2 regions of the uncultured Cellulomonas sp. genome follow, and region 1 is predicted to be linked to the other one. Evidence: predicted binding sites of a transcription regulator. Region 1 holds the regulator's gene; the other holds the start of a gene.
The links. Region 1 encodes Rex, which represses fermentation and respiration genes when NADH is low (regulators of the CRP and FNR family bind a similar motif). Its sites were predicted from a motif close to CTTGTGAANNNNTTCACAAG; they were not measured.

Region 1 (9,559 bases):
CGGTGGCCACCGAGACGAGCAGGCCGACCAGCGCGAGGTGGAACACCAGGTTGCCGGTCTCGCGCAGGTACCCGCGCTCCGCGGAGACGGAGACGACCCCCTGGCCCTCGTCACGGGTGTCCACCCGGTAGGTCGGCACGAACGGGAGCCAGCGCCACCCGCCGCGCAGCACGGTCATGGCCTCCGACGCGGCCTGTGCCGGGTCCGCGGACGTGGAGCCGGAGCCCTGCGCGGGGAACCGCGTGAACCGGCGGGGTGCGCGCGGGGGCCGGCCGCGGACGCCCGCCAGGTGCACCCGGGTGCGCGGCAGGATGCAGCCGACCAGGGAGACGAACAGCAGGAGGTAGATCGCCGAGAACCAGACCGACGAGTAGACGTCGAAGAGCCCGAGCCGGTCGAGCCACGGACCGGTGGTCGGGTGGTCGGCGAGGTACGTCGCGACCTTGGCGGTGTCCTGCGCGCGCTGCGGCCAGACCGTGCCGGGCACGGCCGCGACGGCCAGGAGCATGAGCAGGAGGAGCGCCACCCGCATGCTGGTGAGCTGCCGCCAGGCCCAGCGGAGCCAGCCGGCGACACCGAGCGTGGGCAGCGTCGGCGAGGTGGTCGGAGCCTCCGTCGGCTCCAGGAACACGTCGGAGAGGCCCTCGGGGCGGTGCGTCGTCACGTCACACCACCGGCACGAACGGGTCGCCGCCGACGAGCACGCCCTGCAGCCAGGACGCCCAGGTGCCCCAGACGCCCGTGACCAGCGCGATCCCGAGGACCACGAGCATCGCTCCGCCGAAGCGCATGATCGCGAGGCGGTGTCGGCGCAGGAAGCCCAGGGCGCCCGTGCTGCGGTCCACGAACAGGGCGACCAGCAGGAACGGCAGCCCGAGGCCGAGGCAGAACGCCACGGCCAGGAGCGCACCGCGGCCGGCCGAGCCGCCGTCGAGCGAGAGCGTGAGGATCGCCGCGAGGGTCGGTCCGATGCACGGCACCCAGCCGAGACCGAACGTCACGCCCAGGAGCGGTGCGCCCCAGAGACCCGCGCGCGGCGCCAGGTGGACGCGCTTCTCGTTCTGCAGGAACGGGATGAGCCCGAGGAACCCGAGGCCGAGCACGATGACGACGACGCCCAGCACGCGGGTGATCGGGTCCTGGTACTCGACGAGCACGCCGCCGAGCGAGCCCGCGAGAGCGGCCAGCGCGACGAACACGGCGGTGAACCCGGCGACGAACAGCGCGACCCCGAGCACCACCCGGCTGCGTGCCGGGGCGGCCCGGACGAGCGTCGTCCCCTCGGCGGAGCCGAGCCGGTCGGCCGCGGACCCGGTCATCCCGCCGAGATAGCCGACGTAGGCGGGGACCAGCGGGAGCACGCACGGCGACGCGAAGGAGACGAGCCCGGCGACCAGCGCCACCGGGACGGCCAGCAGGAGCGAGCCGGTGGCGACGGTCTGGCCGAACGCGTCGCCGGCGTCGGCGAGCATCACGGCGCGGGCTGCTCGGCGAGCAGCGCGTCGACCATCGAGCGCAGCGTCGACGGGTCCGCCAGGCCGAGGATGCGACCGGCGACCTTGCCGGACCGGTCGAGCACGACGGTCGTCGGCACGGCGTTCACCGGCACCGTCCCCTGCAGGGCCGCGATCGCCGAGCCGTCCGTGTCCGCGAGGCTCGGGTAGGGCACCTCGAACTGCCGCTCGAACGCCTGCGCGGTGCCGGCGTCGTCCGTCCGGTTGATGCCGAGCAGGTGCAGGCCGTCGTCGGCGTAGTCGGTGGCCAGCGCCGCGAGGTCGGGCGCCTCCGCGCGGCACGGCGGGCAGTTGGCGTACCAGGTGTTGAGCACGACGACGTCGCCGCGCCAGTCGGCGACGTCCTGCGCGGTGCCCGCGAAGTCGGTACCGGCCAGCTCCAGGGGTCCGGAGCGCTCGTCCGCGGCCCACGTCGTCGTGCTGCCGTCACCGGACTGGTAGCCCTGGTCGGCCACGTCCTCGGGAGTCCCCGGGTCCGCGGAGCCACCGGTGGTGCACCCCGCCAGCAGCAGGGCCGTCGCGACGAGTGCCAGCGCGCGTCGGCGCACGTCAGGCCCCCGCGACCATCGACGCGCCCGGCAGGAGGACGGCGGCCGGCTCGCGGTAGCCGACGCCGACCAGCATGTCGCCCTCGTACCGCAGGGTGGTCAGGGACGCGACCGAGCACTGCCGGCGCCGGGGGTCGTGCCACAGGTGCCGGCCCTCGAGCGCCAGCCGCGTGACCCACACGGGCAGCTGGTGGCTGACCAGCACGGCCTCGTGGCCGCGGGCGAGGTCGCGCGCGGTGTCCACGGCGGCCAGCACGCGCTCGACCTGCTCGCGGTACGGCTCGCCCCAGGAGGGCCGGAACGGGTTGCGCAGGTACGGCCAGTGCTCGGGGTGCCGCAGCGAGCCGTCCCCGACGCCGAAGGTCTTGCCCTCGAAGTGGTTGCCGGCCTCGATGATCCGCTCGTCGGTCCCGATCTCGACGCCGAACGCCGCGGCGATCGGGCCGGCCGTCTCCTGCGCCCGCTGCAGCGGCGAGGCGATGACAGCGACGACGTCGCGCCGCGTGCCGCCCGCCGCCCCCGACAGGTGCTCGGCGACCATGTCCGCCATGGCCAGGCCACGCTCGGACAGCCGGTAGCCGGGCAGCCGCCCGTAGAGCACGCCCTCGGGGTTGTGGACCTCGCCGTGGCGCATCAGGTGGATCGTGGTCGCGACCATGGGGTCAGTCTCGCAAACACTCCTGTGCGCAGCGGACACGGGACCGCGTCACTCGACGTGACACGCGCCACCCGTGAGGTGCAGCCGGACCGTCTCCATCGCGGCGCCCAGCGCGGCGAACTGCTCCGGGCTGAGCACGTCGACCAGGTGGTCCCGCACGGACTGCACGTGGCTCGGGGCCGCCTCGACCAGGACCTGCCAGCCCTTCTCGGTCATGGAGCAGTTCACGCCGCGCGCGTCCTCGATGCAGGGCAGCCGCTCGACGAGCCCCTGCTCCTCCATGCGCCGGATGGTGTGCGTCAGCCGGCTGCGGGAGTGCGCGAGGTTGTCGGCCAGCTGCGCCATCCGCAGGGTCCGGTCGGGCGCCTCGGACAGTCGCACCAGCACCTCGTACTCGTGCGTGGACAGCCCGGTGTCGCGCTCCAGCTCGTGCTCCAGCGCCGCGAACAGCCGCGCCGAGCCGCCACGGAACGCGCGCCAGTGGGTCTGCTGCTCGGCAGTCAGCCACTCGACGGTGCGCGAGGTGGCGGGTGTGTCCGTGCTCACGGCGGAGCCTCCGTTCCTGGGCAAGGGGTTGCGCCCTTCGCCGTAGTGTAGTACAACTTTGAACTAACAGTTTGGTTGACCGTTCAACAACCGCGCCGTTCCACAACCACGGAGGACACCCCGCATGAGCACCACGACCGCCATCCCCACCGGCCTGACCACCGGCACCTGGACCGTCGACGCCTCGCACACCGAGGCCGCGTTCACCGTCCGCCACGCCGGCATCTCGAAGGTCCGCGGCACCGTCGCGGTCACCGAGGGCACGGTCGTCGTCGGCGAGGACCTGTCGAGCACGTCGGTCTCCGTGACGCTGGACCCCGCCACCGTCACGACGGGCGACGCCAACCGCGACGGCCACCTGAAGAGCGGCGACTTCTTCGACGTGGAGAAGTTCGGCCAGTGGACGTTCGTCTCCACCGAGGTCCGCGAGGCCGGCAAGACCTACGTCATCGTCGGCGACCTGACCATCCACGGCGTCACGCAGCGCGTCGAGCTCGACACCGAGTTCAACGGCACCGCGGTGGACCCGTTCGGCAACACCCGCGCCGGGTTCGAGGCCACCGTGACGATCTCCCGCAAGGACTTCGACCTGACGTGGAACGCGGCTCTCGAGGCCGGCGGCGTCCTGGTCTCCGACAAGGTCGTCATCGCGCTCGACGTCTCCATCATCAAGGGCTGACGCAGCACGCTCCTGACGAACGGCCGGGTCCAGGACGGGCCCGGCCGTTCGTGCGCTCACGCGCCGGTCCCGGCGCGTCGGCGGTCGTGGAAGGCGAGGATCTGCAGCTCCGAGGCGACGTCCACCGCCCGCAGGTCCACGTGCGCGGGCACGCGCAGGGCGCGGGGCGCGAAGGTGAGGATGCCGACCACCCCCGCCGCGACGAGCGCGTCGCAGACGTCCTGGGCGGCGCTCGCCGGTGTCGCGATGATGCCCATGGTGGCGTCGGTCGCGGCCACCACCTGCGCGAGCGACTCCGCAGGCTGCACCACCAGGCCGCCCACGGCGGTCCCCACCACGGCGGGGTCCGCGTCGAGGAGGCCGACCACCGCGAACCCGCGCTCCGCGAACACCGAGTAGCTGGCCAGCGCGTGCCCGAGGTTGCCGATGCCGACGATGACGACGCGCCGCTGCGTGGTCAGTCCCAGCACCACGGCGATCTGCTCGGAGAGGTGCACGACGTCGTAGCCGACGCCCCGCCGACCGTACGAGCCGAGGTAGGACAGGTCCTTGCGCAGCTGCGCCGGGCTCACCCCCGCACCGGCGGCCAGCTCCTCGGACGACGTGGTGACCACGGCGTCCGCGGTCAGGGCGTGCAGCGCCTGCAGGTAGCCGGGCAGCCGCGCCACCGTGGCCAGCGGCACGTCGCGCGTCCGGGAGCGACCGGTCGCACCGGGCTCCACCGCCCTGCCGTGCGTCCGGGATCCCGCCCGCTGCGCGTCCACCTCGACCCCCGAGACACCGTCGGACCCGGTCACCGGGCCCCGCAGGTCAGGCTAGGGGTCGAGGACCGGCGGGGGTAAGAGCTCGGCGCAGACGCGCGGCATCGATCCGCCAGTACCCCTGCCGGACACCGTCCACCTCGACCACCGGGACCAGCTCCCCGAGCTCGTCGACCAGGTCTGTGCCAGGGACGGAGCCCGTGTCGATGTCCACCTCCGACCAGTCGGCGCCCGTCTCGGCGCACACCGCGCGCACCACCTCGCGCGCCTCGTCGCACAGGTGGCAGCCGTCCCTGCCGAAGAGGACCACCCGGGTGTTCGTCGTCATGACACCAGGCTCTCACCGAGCGGACACCGGGTGGCACGCGCTCGCGGACCGCTGCTGCCCGCGAGCGTCGTTACAGTGACCGGGTGCGTCAGGCGTCCGGCAACCCCATCGCCCCCGCTCCCGTGCTGCGGGACCCCGGGGCCGGTCCGGACGGTCCGGGCACCGGCGCGTTCTTCGACGTCGACAACACGATCATCCGCGGGGCCAGTGCGTTCCACCTGGCGGTGGGCCTGTACCGGCGGGGGTTCTTCCGCAAGCGGGACCTGGTCGAGTTCAGCCTGCACCAGTTCCGGTACCTCACGTTCGGCGAGAACAAGGACCAGATCGACGAGGTCCGCAGCCGCGCGCTGTCGATCATGACGGGGCACTCCGTGGCGGAGGTGACCGCGATCGCGGAGGACATCTACGACGAGGTGCTCTGCCTGCGCATCTACCCCGGCACGCAGCGGCTGCTCGACCAGCACATCGCGGCCGGCCACTCCGTGTGGCTGGTGACGGCGACGCCCGTGGAGATCGGTTCCCTGATCGCGCGGCGCCTCGGCGCCACGGGGGCGCTCGGCACGATCGCCGAGCACAAGGACGGGTTCTACACGGGTCGCCTGGTCGGCGACATGCTGCACGGCCAGGCCAAGGCCGACGCGGTCCGCGCGCTGGCCGAGCGCGAGGGCATCGACCTGTCGGCGTCGTACGCCTACGGCGACTCGACCAACGACGTCGCCATCCTGTCGGAGGTCGGCTTCCCCTGCGCCATCAACCCCGACCGGCGCCTGCGCCGTTACGCCGCGGAGGTGGGCTGGCCGGTGCGCGAGTTCCGCAACCGTCGCCGCAACGCGCGCCGCGGCACCACGGTGGCCAGCCTGGCGGGCCTCGCGTGGGCCGGCGGGCTGGTCACGCGTGCGGCGGTGCGCTCCTGGCGCGGCACCCACGACGGAGAGGACCTCCTGTGAACACCCTGGCGTCGACGGTCCGGACCGCCGTCCGGGCGGACCTGGCACAGCTGGCGGAGCTGGCCGCGCTGACGTTCCCCCTGGCCTGCCCGCCCGGGTCCACCGCCGAGGACCAGCGGGCGTTCATCGGGTCGGTGCTCTCCGTGGAACGGTTCGAGGAGTACCTGGCCGACCCCGACCGGGTGGTGCTGGTCGCGGGTGACGCCGGGGAGCCGAGCGACCTGGTCGGGTACACCATGCTCGTCGCCGGTGAGCCCACCGACGACGACGTCCAGGCGGCACTGCACCTGCGGCCGACCATCGAGCTGTCCAAGTGCTACGTGCACCCCGACCACCACGGTGCCGGCGTCGCGCACGCCCTGATGACCGCCTCGCTGGAGGCCGCGCGGGAGCGCGGCGCGCAGGGGATGTGGCTCGGCGTCAACCAGCAGAACGCGCGCGCGCAGGCGTTCTACGTGCGGTCGGGCTTCGCCATCGTCGGCACCAAGCACTTCACGGTCGGCGGACGGGTCGAGGACGACTACGTGCTGGAGCGCCCCCTCTAGGGAGCGGTCGTCGCGACCGGCCAGCCCTCGTCGTCCCAGTCGAGCTCCCGGATCTCGAGCCGGAAGTCGCCCCCGGCGGCCGCGTCGTAGTAGTGGAACGCGAGGTACCCGCGGGAGACCGACTGCCCACCGGGGCCGACCATGTCGCCGATCGTCGTGAGCAGCTGCTCGCCGCCGTCGAGGGTCATCTCGGTGCCGGAGCGGTCGACGTACGGCCCGGTGACCTCCGCCGAGCGCCCGACCGCCATGTTGTACGTGGAGTCGGTGCCCTGGCAGCAGGAGTCCCGCGAGACGAACAGGTAGTACCAGTCGTCGTGCCGCACCAGGTAGGGCGCCTCGATCGCGTTGGGCGGCGAGGTGCGGCTGGCGATCGTCACCGGCTCCGCTCCGGAGGCGGGCTTGCCGGACGGCCACGACAGCTCGACCAGCTGGATCCCGCCCCAGAACGAGCCGAACGCCATCCACGGCGTCCCGCCGGCGTCCTCGACCACGCCGGGGTCGATCGCGTTGTAGTCCGTCTCCCCCGGCACCGACCGCAGCACCTCGCCCTGGTCCACCCAGGCGTAGTCGGGGTCGTCCGGGTCGAGCGTCGTGTTCGTGGTCAGCCCGATCGCCGAGGCGTTCGAGCCGAACGTGGACGCCGAGTAGTACAGGTAGAACGTGCCGTCGTGCTCGATGACCTCGGGCGCCCAGAAGTTGGACACGCCCGGCACCGCCTCGTAGGCCCACTCCGGCCGGGTGGACGCGTCCCACACCGTGCCGACGAGCTCCCACGTGCGGCCCTCGTCGGTGGACCGGCGGATCTGCGGCGCGCCCAGGCCCTCGCGGACGTCGCCGGTGGAGAACACGTACCAGGGCTCCCCCTCGGCGCCCGCGACGAGCGCCGGGTCGTGCGTGCGGAGGTCCCCGCTCAGGGACAGCGCCGTCGCGGCGGGTGCGTCCGGCCGCGCCCAGACCGCGGCCGCACCGGCCCCGCCGACCAGCGCGACGGTGACCAGGGCGACCACGGTCCGGCGCACGGTGTCAGGCCCCCAGTCGGACGACGTTCCAGGACACCGGCGGCACCTCGATCGTGAGCCGCCCGTCCCGCACCGCGGCGGTCGGGTTGGCCCGCGGAGCCACGGAGGTGTCGTCGTCGGCCGTGGCGGACCACGTGTGGTCGGGGTTGGAGAGGGTGCTCGCCTCGACGACCCGCAGGCCCGGCAGAGCGCGGGCGTCGACCTCGAGCGTGACGGTCTCGGTGAGCGAGCGGTTGACCGCGAACAGGGCCACCGCGCCGGTCTCGGGGTCCCGCGTGGCGACGGCGTCGACCAGGGCCGCGTCGCCGTACTTGGCCGTCTCGTACGTCGGCGCCTCGACGGCCACCTGGAGCACGTCACCCACCGCGTACCGGGAGGCCTGCGCGAACGGGTGGAAGATCGTCTGCTTCCAGGACCGGCCGCCGGGCTCGGTCATGATCGGCGCGATCACGTTGACCAGCTGTGCCAGCGAGGCCGAGTGCACGCGGTCGGTGTGCCGCAGCAGGGAGATGAGCAGGTTCCCGACGACGACGGCGTCGGCCACGTTGTACTTGTCCTCGAGCAGCACGGGAGCCACGGGCCAGTCGTGCCCGGTCGGCGGCTTCGACTCGGCGCGGTGCTGGTACCAGACGTTCCACTCGTCGAACGAGATGTGGATCCGCTTGTCCAGCTTCTTGTGGGCGCGCACGGCATCCGCGGTCGCGCTCACGGACTCCACGAAGTGGTCCATGTCCACGGCCGACGCCAGGAACGAGCCGAGGTCGCCGTCCTCCTCCCAGTAGTACGCGTGGGCGGAGATGAGGTCCACCTGCTCGTAGGCCTCGGTGAGCACGATCCGCTCCCACTCGCCGAACGTGGGGATGGCGACGCCGGACGAGCCGCACGCGACGAGCTCGAGGTCCGGGTCGACCATGCGCATCGCGCGGCCGGTCTCGGCGGCCAGGCGCCCGTACTCGTAGGCCGTCTTGTGGCCGATCTGCCACGGGCCGTCCATCTCGTTGCCCAGGCACCACATGCGCACGTCGTACGGGTCCTGCGCGCCGTTGGCCCGGCGCTGGTCGGAGAGCTTGGTGCCGCCGCGGACGTTGCAGTACTCGAGCAGGTCGAGCGCCTCCTGGACCCCGCGGGTGCCCAGGTTCACGGCCATCATCGGCTCGACCTCGGCGAGCGTCGCCCAGCGCATGAACTCGTCGACGCCGACCGTGTTCGGGTCGGTGGAGTGCCACGCGAGGTCCAGCCGGGCAGGGCGCTGGTCCAGGGGTCCGACGCCGTCCTCCCACCGGTACCCCGAGACGAAGTTGCCGCCGGGGTAGCGCACGGTGCTCACGCCCAGCTCGCGGGTGAGCTCGATGACGTCCTTGCGGAACCCGTCGGCGTCGGCCGTCGGGTGCGCGGGGTCGTGGATGCCGGTGTAGACGCAGCGGCCCAGGTGCTCGACGAACGAGCCGAACGTGCGCCGGCGCACGGGACCGACCCGGAACGCGGGGTCGAGGGTGAGTCGGACGGGGATCATGGCGTCTCCTGGTTCGGTCGTCGGGCCGGCAGCAGCGCTCGGCCGGGCCGCGGGGCGGGCGCCTGCACTGGGCCCGTCCGGCGTTTCTACATCGTTGTAGACGCATCATGCACGGCGCGTCGAATCGCGTCAACCGGCCGTTATCAACTCGTGGCTTGACCGGGCGGCGCTTCTCGTGTCATGTTCTACATCGTTGTAGATCAACGTTGTAGATGCGACGTCGGTCGAACGGAATGAGGTCAACGACGACCCGGACGGACCACGTGGACGTGGTCCCGACGTCAGATGACCTCGCACATCCACGGGATATGGGAGGCAGGACGATGAAGAGGAACAGGCTCATCGCAGGCGCCATGTGCGCCGCGGTCGCCGGCTCGCTCACGCTCACCGCGTGCAGCGACGGCGACAGCGACGGCGCGAGCGGCGGCGACAAGCAGATCACGTTCATGTTCCGCGGCGGCGCGGACGAGAAGACGGCCTACGAGGCCGCCATCAAGAAGT
Region 2 (6,939 bases), on a different contig from region 1:
CGCGCGGGTGCTCGACGGTCTGGAACACCTGACCGGCCGGCACGCGGAAGCCCTCGGTCACCAGCTTGAAGTGGTGGATCAGGGCCTCCATGGAGGTGCCCATGATCTCGCGGATGTGGTCCAGGGAGTTGCCCATGCCGTCCGACCCGATGGCCAGCTGCGCGGGCCACGCAATCTTCTTGTCCTCGACCATGACCGGTCCGGGGCCCATCCGCTGCAGGCGGTCGAGCGTCTGCTCGACGATCCGCATGGACTGGTAGCACTCCTCGACCCGCAGCACGAGACGCCCCCACGAATCCGCCGACTGCGCGACGGGGACCTCGAAGTCGTACGTCTCGTAGCCGCAGTACGGGTTCGCCTTGCGGACGTCGTACGGCAGGCCGGCCGAGCGGAGCACCGGGCCGGTGACGCCGAGCGCCATGCAGCCCGACAGGCTCAGGTAGCCGACGTCCTTGAGCCGCAGGTGCAGGATCGGGTTGGCGAGCATGAGGTCTTCGAGCTGCTTGAAGTAGCCGCGGACCGTCACGAGCGCCTCGCGCACGGTGTCGATCGCACCCGGCGGGATGTCCTGGGCGACGCCGCCCGGCCGGATGTACGCGTGGTTCATGCGCAGGCCCGAGATCAGCTCGAAGATCTTGAGGATCTCCTCGCGAGCGGTGAAGCCCACGGTCATGATCGTCGTGGCGCCCAGCTCGTTGCCGCCGGTGGCCAGGCAGACCAGGTGCGACGTGATCCGGTTGAGCTCCATCATCAGCACGCGGATGACCGTGGCGCGCTCGGGCACGTCGTCCGTGATGCCCAGCAGCTTCTCGACCGCCAAGCAGTACGCGGCCTCCTGGAACAGCGGCGCCACGTAGTCCATGCGCGTGCAGAAGGTCACGCCCTGGGTCCAGGTGCGGAACTCCATGTTCTTCTCGATGCCGGTGTGCAGGTAGCCGATGCCTGCGCGGGCCTCGGTCACCGTCTCGCCGTCGATCTCGAGCATGAGGCGGAGCACGCCGTGCGTCGACGGGTGCTGCGGACCCATGTTGACGACGATCCGCTCCTCGCCGAGGCGCGCGGCCTCCTCGGCGATGTCGGACCAGTCGCCGCCGGACGCCTCGAAGGAGGGGACGCCGTCGGTGTCGCCGTCCACCACGCGGGCGGTGGCTCGGGGGGTCTGAGTGGTCATCGGTACGACCTCCGCTGGTCCGGGGGCGGCACGGTCGCGCCCTTGTACTCGACCGGGATGCCCCCGAGGGGGTAGTCCTTGCGCTGCGGGTGGCCCGGCCAGTCGTCGGGCATCTCGATGCGGGCCAGGGCGGGGTGACCGTCGAAGATCATCCCGAAGAAGTCGAAGGTCTCGCGCTCGTGCCAGTCGTTGGCCGGGTAGACCGGGACGGTCGACGGCAGGTGCGGGTCCGCGTCGGGGACCGCCACCTCGAGCCGCAGCCGGCGCGAGTGGGTGACCGAGACGAGGTGGTAGACGGCGTGCAGCTCGCGGCCGGCGTCGTGCGGGTAGTGCACGCCGGAGACCCCGAGGCTGAGCTCGAACCGCAGGTCCTGGTCGTCCCGCAGCGCCCGCGCCACCTCGACCAGGTGCTCGCGCGCGACGTGCAGCGTGAGCTCCTCGCGGTCGACGACGACGGACTCGACCGCCGCGGTGAACGTGGTGCCGGACTCGTCGAGCACCTCGGCGAGGAGGTCGACGACCTCGTCGAACCAGCCGCCGTAGGGCCGCTCGCTCGGTCCGGGCAGCGCGATCGCGGTGACCAGCCCGCCGAAGCCGGAGGTGTCACCCGTGCCCGCGGCGCCGAACATGCCGCGCCGCACGTCGACGACGTCGATCAGCGGACGCCCGTCGGCGGGGATGTTCTGCCCGCCCGCCTCGAGCGCGGCCTCGCTGGTGGCCTGCGCCCCGGTGGTCGCCTCGCCGGGCTTGACGGCCTCGGCCGCGTCGGTCTTCTCGTCGCTCACCGCAGCAGCCCCGTCATGTGCGACGTCGGCGTCGCGGCCATCGCCGCGGCCTCGGCGGCCGCCGCCGCCTCCTTGCGGTTGGCGCCGAGCGGCTCGTTCTGGATCTGGTCGTGCAGCGCGAGGATCGCGTTGATGAGCATCTCGGGGCGCGGCGGGCAGCCGGGCAGGTAGATGTCGACCGGGACGATGTGGTCCACGCCCTGCACGATGGCGTAGTTGTTGAACATGCCGCCGGAGCTGGCGCAGACGCCCATCGAGAGCACCCACTTGGGCTCGGACATCTGGTCGTAGACCTGACGCACCACCGGGGCCATCTTCTGGCTGACGCGTCCGGCGACGATCATGAGGTCCGCCTGGCGCGGCGACGCGCGGAACACCTCCATGCCGAACCGCGAGAGGTCGTAGCGGGGCGCGCCTGCGGCCATCATCTCGATGGCGCAGCAGGCCAGGCCGAACGTGACCGGCCAGAGCGAGCCCTTGCGGAAGTACCCGACCAGGTCCTCGACCGTCGTGAGCAGGAACCCCGAGGGTGCTTCTTCGATGCCCATCTCAACACTCCTTCGACATGGCGCTCAGTCCCACTCGAACCCGCCGCGCTTCCACTCGTAGACGAACGGGACCGTGATGAGCACGAGGAAGCCGATCATCGCGACCAGGCCGAACAGGGCCAGGTCCGCGAAGCTCACCGCCCACGGGTAGAGGAACACCACCTCGATGTCGAAGACGATGAACGTCATCGCGACGAGGTAGTACTTGATCGGGAAGCGGCCGCCGCCGATGGCGTGCGGGGTGGGCTCGATGCCGCACTCGTACGCCTCGAGCTTGGCGCGGTTGTACCGCTGCGGTCCGAGGATCACGCTCGCGCCGACGCCACCGAGGGCGAGCACGGCGGCGATGCCCATGAGGAAGAGCAGCGGGACGTACGGGTTGTTCATCGCGCGTCACTCCACTTCGTTGTGGTCGGGGGCCTCATGCGGCCGGGGCGATCCGCGCGAGCCCGGCGATCACCCGGTCCACCAGGTCACCGCCCTTCGGCTCGTAGCAGTCGGACAGGAGCTTGAGCACGAACTTCATCAGGAGCGGTCGCGGCAGACCGTAGCGCGTGCACACCCGCATGACCTCCGGGTGCTCGATCAGGCGGACGAAGACGCGGCCGAGCGTGTAGTAGCCGCCCAGGTCGTCCTTCATGCGGCTCTGGTAGGTGGCGAAGGCCCGCTCGCGCCCGGCGGCGGTGCCCCGCGCCAGGCCCTGCGCGATGGCGTCCGCGGCCACGCGGCCCGCCTGCAGCCCGTACGCGATCCCCTCGCCGTTGAACGGGCTGATCATCCCCGCGGAGTCGCCCGCCAGCATGAGGCCGTTCCCGTACAGCGGGCCGCGGTTGAACCCCATCGGCAGCGCCGCACCCTTGACCGGGCCCACCTGGTTGTCGGGCGTGAACTCCCACTCGGCGGGCACGTGCCGCATCCAGGTGGCGAACAGCTTCTTGTAGTCGACCTTGGTGGGCGCCGCCGTGGAGGCCACCGAGCCGAGCCCCACGTTCGCGGTCCCGTCCCCGAGGGAGAAGATCCAGCCGTAGCCGGGCATGAGGTTGCCGTCGTCGTCGCGGAGCTCGAGGTGGCTCTCCATCCACGGGTCGTCGTGCCGCGGCGTCTGGAAGTACGTGCGGACCGCGACGCCCATGGGGCGGTTCATGCGCTTCTCGAGGCCCATCCCCGTGGCCAGCCGGGCGGACACGCCGTCGGCGGCGATGACGACCGGCGCGCGGTACGTGACGGTCTCGCCGTCCACCTTCGCCTGCACGCCCACCACGCGGCCCGAGCGCTCGTCGCGCACCGACCCCGTGACGGTGGTGCGCTCCTGCAGCTTGGCGCCGGCGGTCCGGGCGTGGTCCGCCAGGGTGTGGTCGAGGGACAGCCGGGACTTGGCCAGGCCGTACGAGGGGTAGCTGGACAGCTCCGGCCACTCGAGCTCGAGGCGGTGACCGCCGCCGATCACGCGCAGGCCGACGTTGCGGATCCAGCCGTCCTGCTCGCGCACGGGCAGGCCCATGCGCACCAGCTCGGCGACCGCGCGCGGGGTCAGGCCGTCGCCGCACACCTTGTCGCGCGGGAACTCGGACTTCTCCAGGAGGAGGACGTCGAGGCCCGCGGAGGCACAGTGGAACGCGGCGGCGGACCCTGCTGGGCCCGCGCCGACGACGACGACGTCCGCGTCATCGTGCGCTGCATCCACCACTCGTTACCCCACTTGTGACGACGTTCACGTACTGCTCCGGCGAGTGTAACCAGCGCCTCAGGCACTGTCTGCGAAGGCTTTCCTTACCTCGTCGCAGGGGGCGTGCAGGACGTCCGGCACGCGCCGGGACGGTCCGGTGGAACCGGCGAAGAGGGCCGGCGCGTCGAGGCGGACGCCGCCATTGTTCACCCGCGCTGCCTGCACGGACAGTCGACGACGCAGCGACCGGACGGGCTCAGTCGGGGTCGCGGCGCGAGCGTCGCCGAGCGGCCAGGAGCAGGAGCCCGGCCGCGAGGGCGCCGACTGCCGCGACGAGCCCGTGGCCGACGTCCGCACCGGTGTGCGCCAGCCCGCCTGCGGTCGTCGTCGGCGCGGCGCCGGGACGCGCTGCCGGGGTCCCGGGTGCACGACCCACGGCCGACTGCACCAGGGAGACCGAGTCGAGCACGGTGGCGACGCCGGACTGGCTCGTCGACCCTGAGGACGCCGCGAACGTCAGCGCGAGAGCGACCCGCGCGATCGACCCCGGCGCCAGGTCCGGACCGCGCCAGGTGCTGCCGCCCGCCGACGGCGTGCCGTCGATGGTGAGGGAGAGGTCGCCCGCGAACGTGCCGGGTCGTGCGCCGAGGTCGTCCGCCACCTCGAGCTCCACCCGTGCCGGGTCGCCCGAGCTGTTGCGGACCCACAGCACGGACGTGAGCACGTCGCCGGGGACGAGCACGGCGGGAGTCGTGAACAGCTTCTCCGGGAGCGACGCCGACCAGGTGACGCCGTCCACCGAGAGCTCGAGCGTCTCCGCGGCGTGCGCCGCGCCGGCGGGCACCACCGTCGACAGCCCGGCGAGCACGCCCACGGCCAGCAGCGCGCCGAGCCGCCTGCGCCTCACGGCGACCGCCTGCTCAGCACGAAGATCCCGACGACGAGCCCGGTGACCAGGACCGCGGCCAGGACGGCTCCCGGAGCGACCCGGCTGGCGGGCACGTCGGGCTCGACCGGGTCGCTGGTCACCCCCGGCTCGGCTGCGGTGACGTCGTCCGCGACGGCCTCCTCGGGTCGGCGTCGCCGGAGCCGGTCGCGCACCCCGGAGCCGACGAGCAGGAGGCCGTAGCCGATCAGTGCGGCGGCGACCGCCTTGAGCAGCCAGCCCGGCCGGTTCATCCCGACCCAGGTGTTCAGGTAGCCGAGGTACGGCACGTGGTACGCGACGACGCCGCGGATCTGCACGGCGCGCACCGGCTCGTCGTCGACGTCGTTGGCATCACCGCGCGTGACGAACACGCGCTCGCCCGCGGAGCCGAACCCGACCCCGACGACGCGGTGCGTGACGACCTCGGGCTCGTTCGAGCGCAGCTGGTAGGTCACGACGTCGCCGACGTCGATGGTGTCCGGGTCCGCGGGCCGCGTGACGACGAGGGCGCCCGGGGGCATCGACGGCTCCATGCTGCCCGTCAGCACGGTGAACGGCGTCGCACCGATGGCCAGCGGCACCACGATCATCGCGAGCGCGACCAGGACGAGCGCGACCAGCGCGAACGACGAGACGGCCGACCCGACGAGCTCGAGGGGGCGGGGTCCGCGTGGCTCCGGCGGCGTGGGGGCGTCCATCAGCAGTGCATGTCGACGACGCCGAGGATGCTCTCGCCGTGCGCGGACTCCGCCGTCGAGGCCGGGGACAGGAGGGTCCCCGTGGGGTACACGGCGATGGCCTGGACCGTGATGGTCTGCTCGCGCGTGCGGTCCGCGACGCTGGAGCCGAGCTGGGTGGAGTTGACGCTGTAGGACAGCGCCGTCGTCTCCGTGGTCGCGGACGGGAACCAGTTCGAGGTGCCGGCGTCGTTGAGGAACTGCACCCGGTAGCGCACGGACGTCGCACCGACGGGCACCGGCACCGCGTTCCACCGGACGACCACCGGGTCGGGCTGGAAGTTGATGCCCGGCGAGCACGTGGCGCCGATGCCGCCGGGAGCTGCCAGGACGGGCGCCGCCCCCGCGGCGGTGGCCGTCGTCGTGGCCGACCAGTACGCCCAGGCGGAGCCGGACCCGAGGAGCAGGAGCGCGAGGGCGGTGACGACGACGACGAGGGTGCGCGGGCGTGCACGGCGAGAGCCGGTCATCGGTCACTCCTTCCTCGTCGTACCCGTCGGGACAGTGCTCAGCTGGTCGACCGGCTCTCGCCGGTCACCGGCACCGACACGGTGAGCGGCTGGCCGCTCGTCAGAGCCGTGGCCGCCGTGAACTCGACGCAGTGCTGCGCCGCCGCCGTGCCCGCCTGGACCGTGGTCTGCGACCAGGGCAGCGTCAGGGCCATGCCCAGGCAGGAGGACGTGGGGAACACCCGGACGGTCCCGCCGACGCCGGTCGGCACGCCGATCGAGTAGACCCACCGCCCGTGCCCGGTGCGTGTGACCTCCAGGACGCCGGTCTTCTTGGCACCCGGCTGGACCGCGGCCAGGTTCAGCGGGGTGGGCCACGTCGCGGTGACGGCGAACGAGCCCGACCGCACCGCCGCCCCCGCCCCGACCACCGCGCCCCGCGACCATGCGGCGTAGGCCGTGGTGCTCCCCAGGAAGAGGAGCACCACGGCCACGACGACGATCAGGCGGGCACGCATCGGTGGAGGCAGGTCAGACCTGGGTGAGCAGCAGGTTCGCTGCCGCGAGGTTGACGGTCTGGTTCATCGTGTCGGCGGCGTCCGAGCCGGCGGTCCCGATGGGCCAGGCGACCGTCGAGGTGACCCGCACGTCGAAC

Region 2: the regulator Rex is predicted to act here: its motif matches at 4,203-4,222, upstream of RYN42_RS15935 (geranylgeranyl reductase family protein).

The regions. Positions count from the first base shown of each region.
Region 1 is NZ_CAURTV010000035.1:4,439-13,997, forward strand. Features, by position in the region: gene RYN42_RS10380 (cytochrome c biogenesis protein ResB) at 1-664, opposite strand, end outside; gene RYN42_RS10385 (cytochrome c biogenesis protein CcdA) at 666-1,472, opposite strand; gene RYN42_RS10390 (TlpA disulfide reductase family protein) at 1,472-2,062, opposite strand; gene RYN42_RS10395 (histidine phosphatase family protein) at 2,064-2,720, opposite strand; gene RYN42_RS10400 (MarR family transcriptional regulator) at 2,769-3,266, opposite strand; gene RYN42_RS10405 (YceI family protein) at 3,391-3,945, shown strand; gene RYN42_RS10410 (redox-sensing transcriptional repressor Rex) at 4,002-4,742, opposite strand; gene RYN42_RS10415 (glutaredoxin family protein) at 4,756-5,034, opposite strand; gene RYN42_RS10420 (HAD-IB family hydrolase) at 5,142-5,981, shown strand; gene RYN42_RS10425 (GNAT family N-acetyltransferase) at 5,987-6,526, shown strand; gene RYN42_RS10430 (arabinan endo-1,5-alpha-L-arabinosidase) at 6,523-7,545, opposite strand; gene RYN42_RS10435 (alpha-N-arabinofuranosidase) at 7,550-9,058, opposite strand; gene RYN42_RS10440 (sugar ABC transporter substrate-binding protein) at 9,382-9,559, shown strand, end outside.
Region 2 is NZ_CAURTV010000087.1:4,031-10,969, forward strand. Features, by position in the region: gene RYN42_RS15915 (NADH-quinone oxidoreductase subunit D) at 1-1,171, opposite strand, end outside; gene RYN42_RS15920 (NADH-quinone oxidoreductase subunit C) at 1,168-1,956, opposite strand; gene RYN42_RS15925 (NADH-quinone oxidoreductase subunit B family protein) at 1,953-2,504, opposite strand; gene RYN42_RS15930 (NADH-quinone oxidoreductase subunit A) at 2,529-2,891, opposite strand; gene RYN42_RS15935 (geranylgeranyl reductase family protein) at 2,926-4,188, opposite strand; gene RYN42_RS15940 (hypothetical protein) at 4,427-5,077, opposite strand; gene RYN42_RS15945 (signal peptidase I) at 5,074-5,796, opposite strand; gene RYN42_RS15950 (hypothetical protein) at 5,796-6,305, opposite strand; gene RYN42_RS15955 (hypothetical protein) at 6,344-6,802, opposite strand; gene RYN42_RS15960 (alternate-type signal peptide domain-containing protein) at 6,816-6,939, opposite strand, start outside.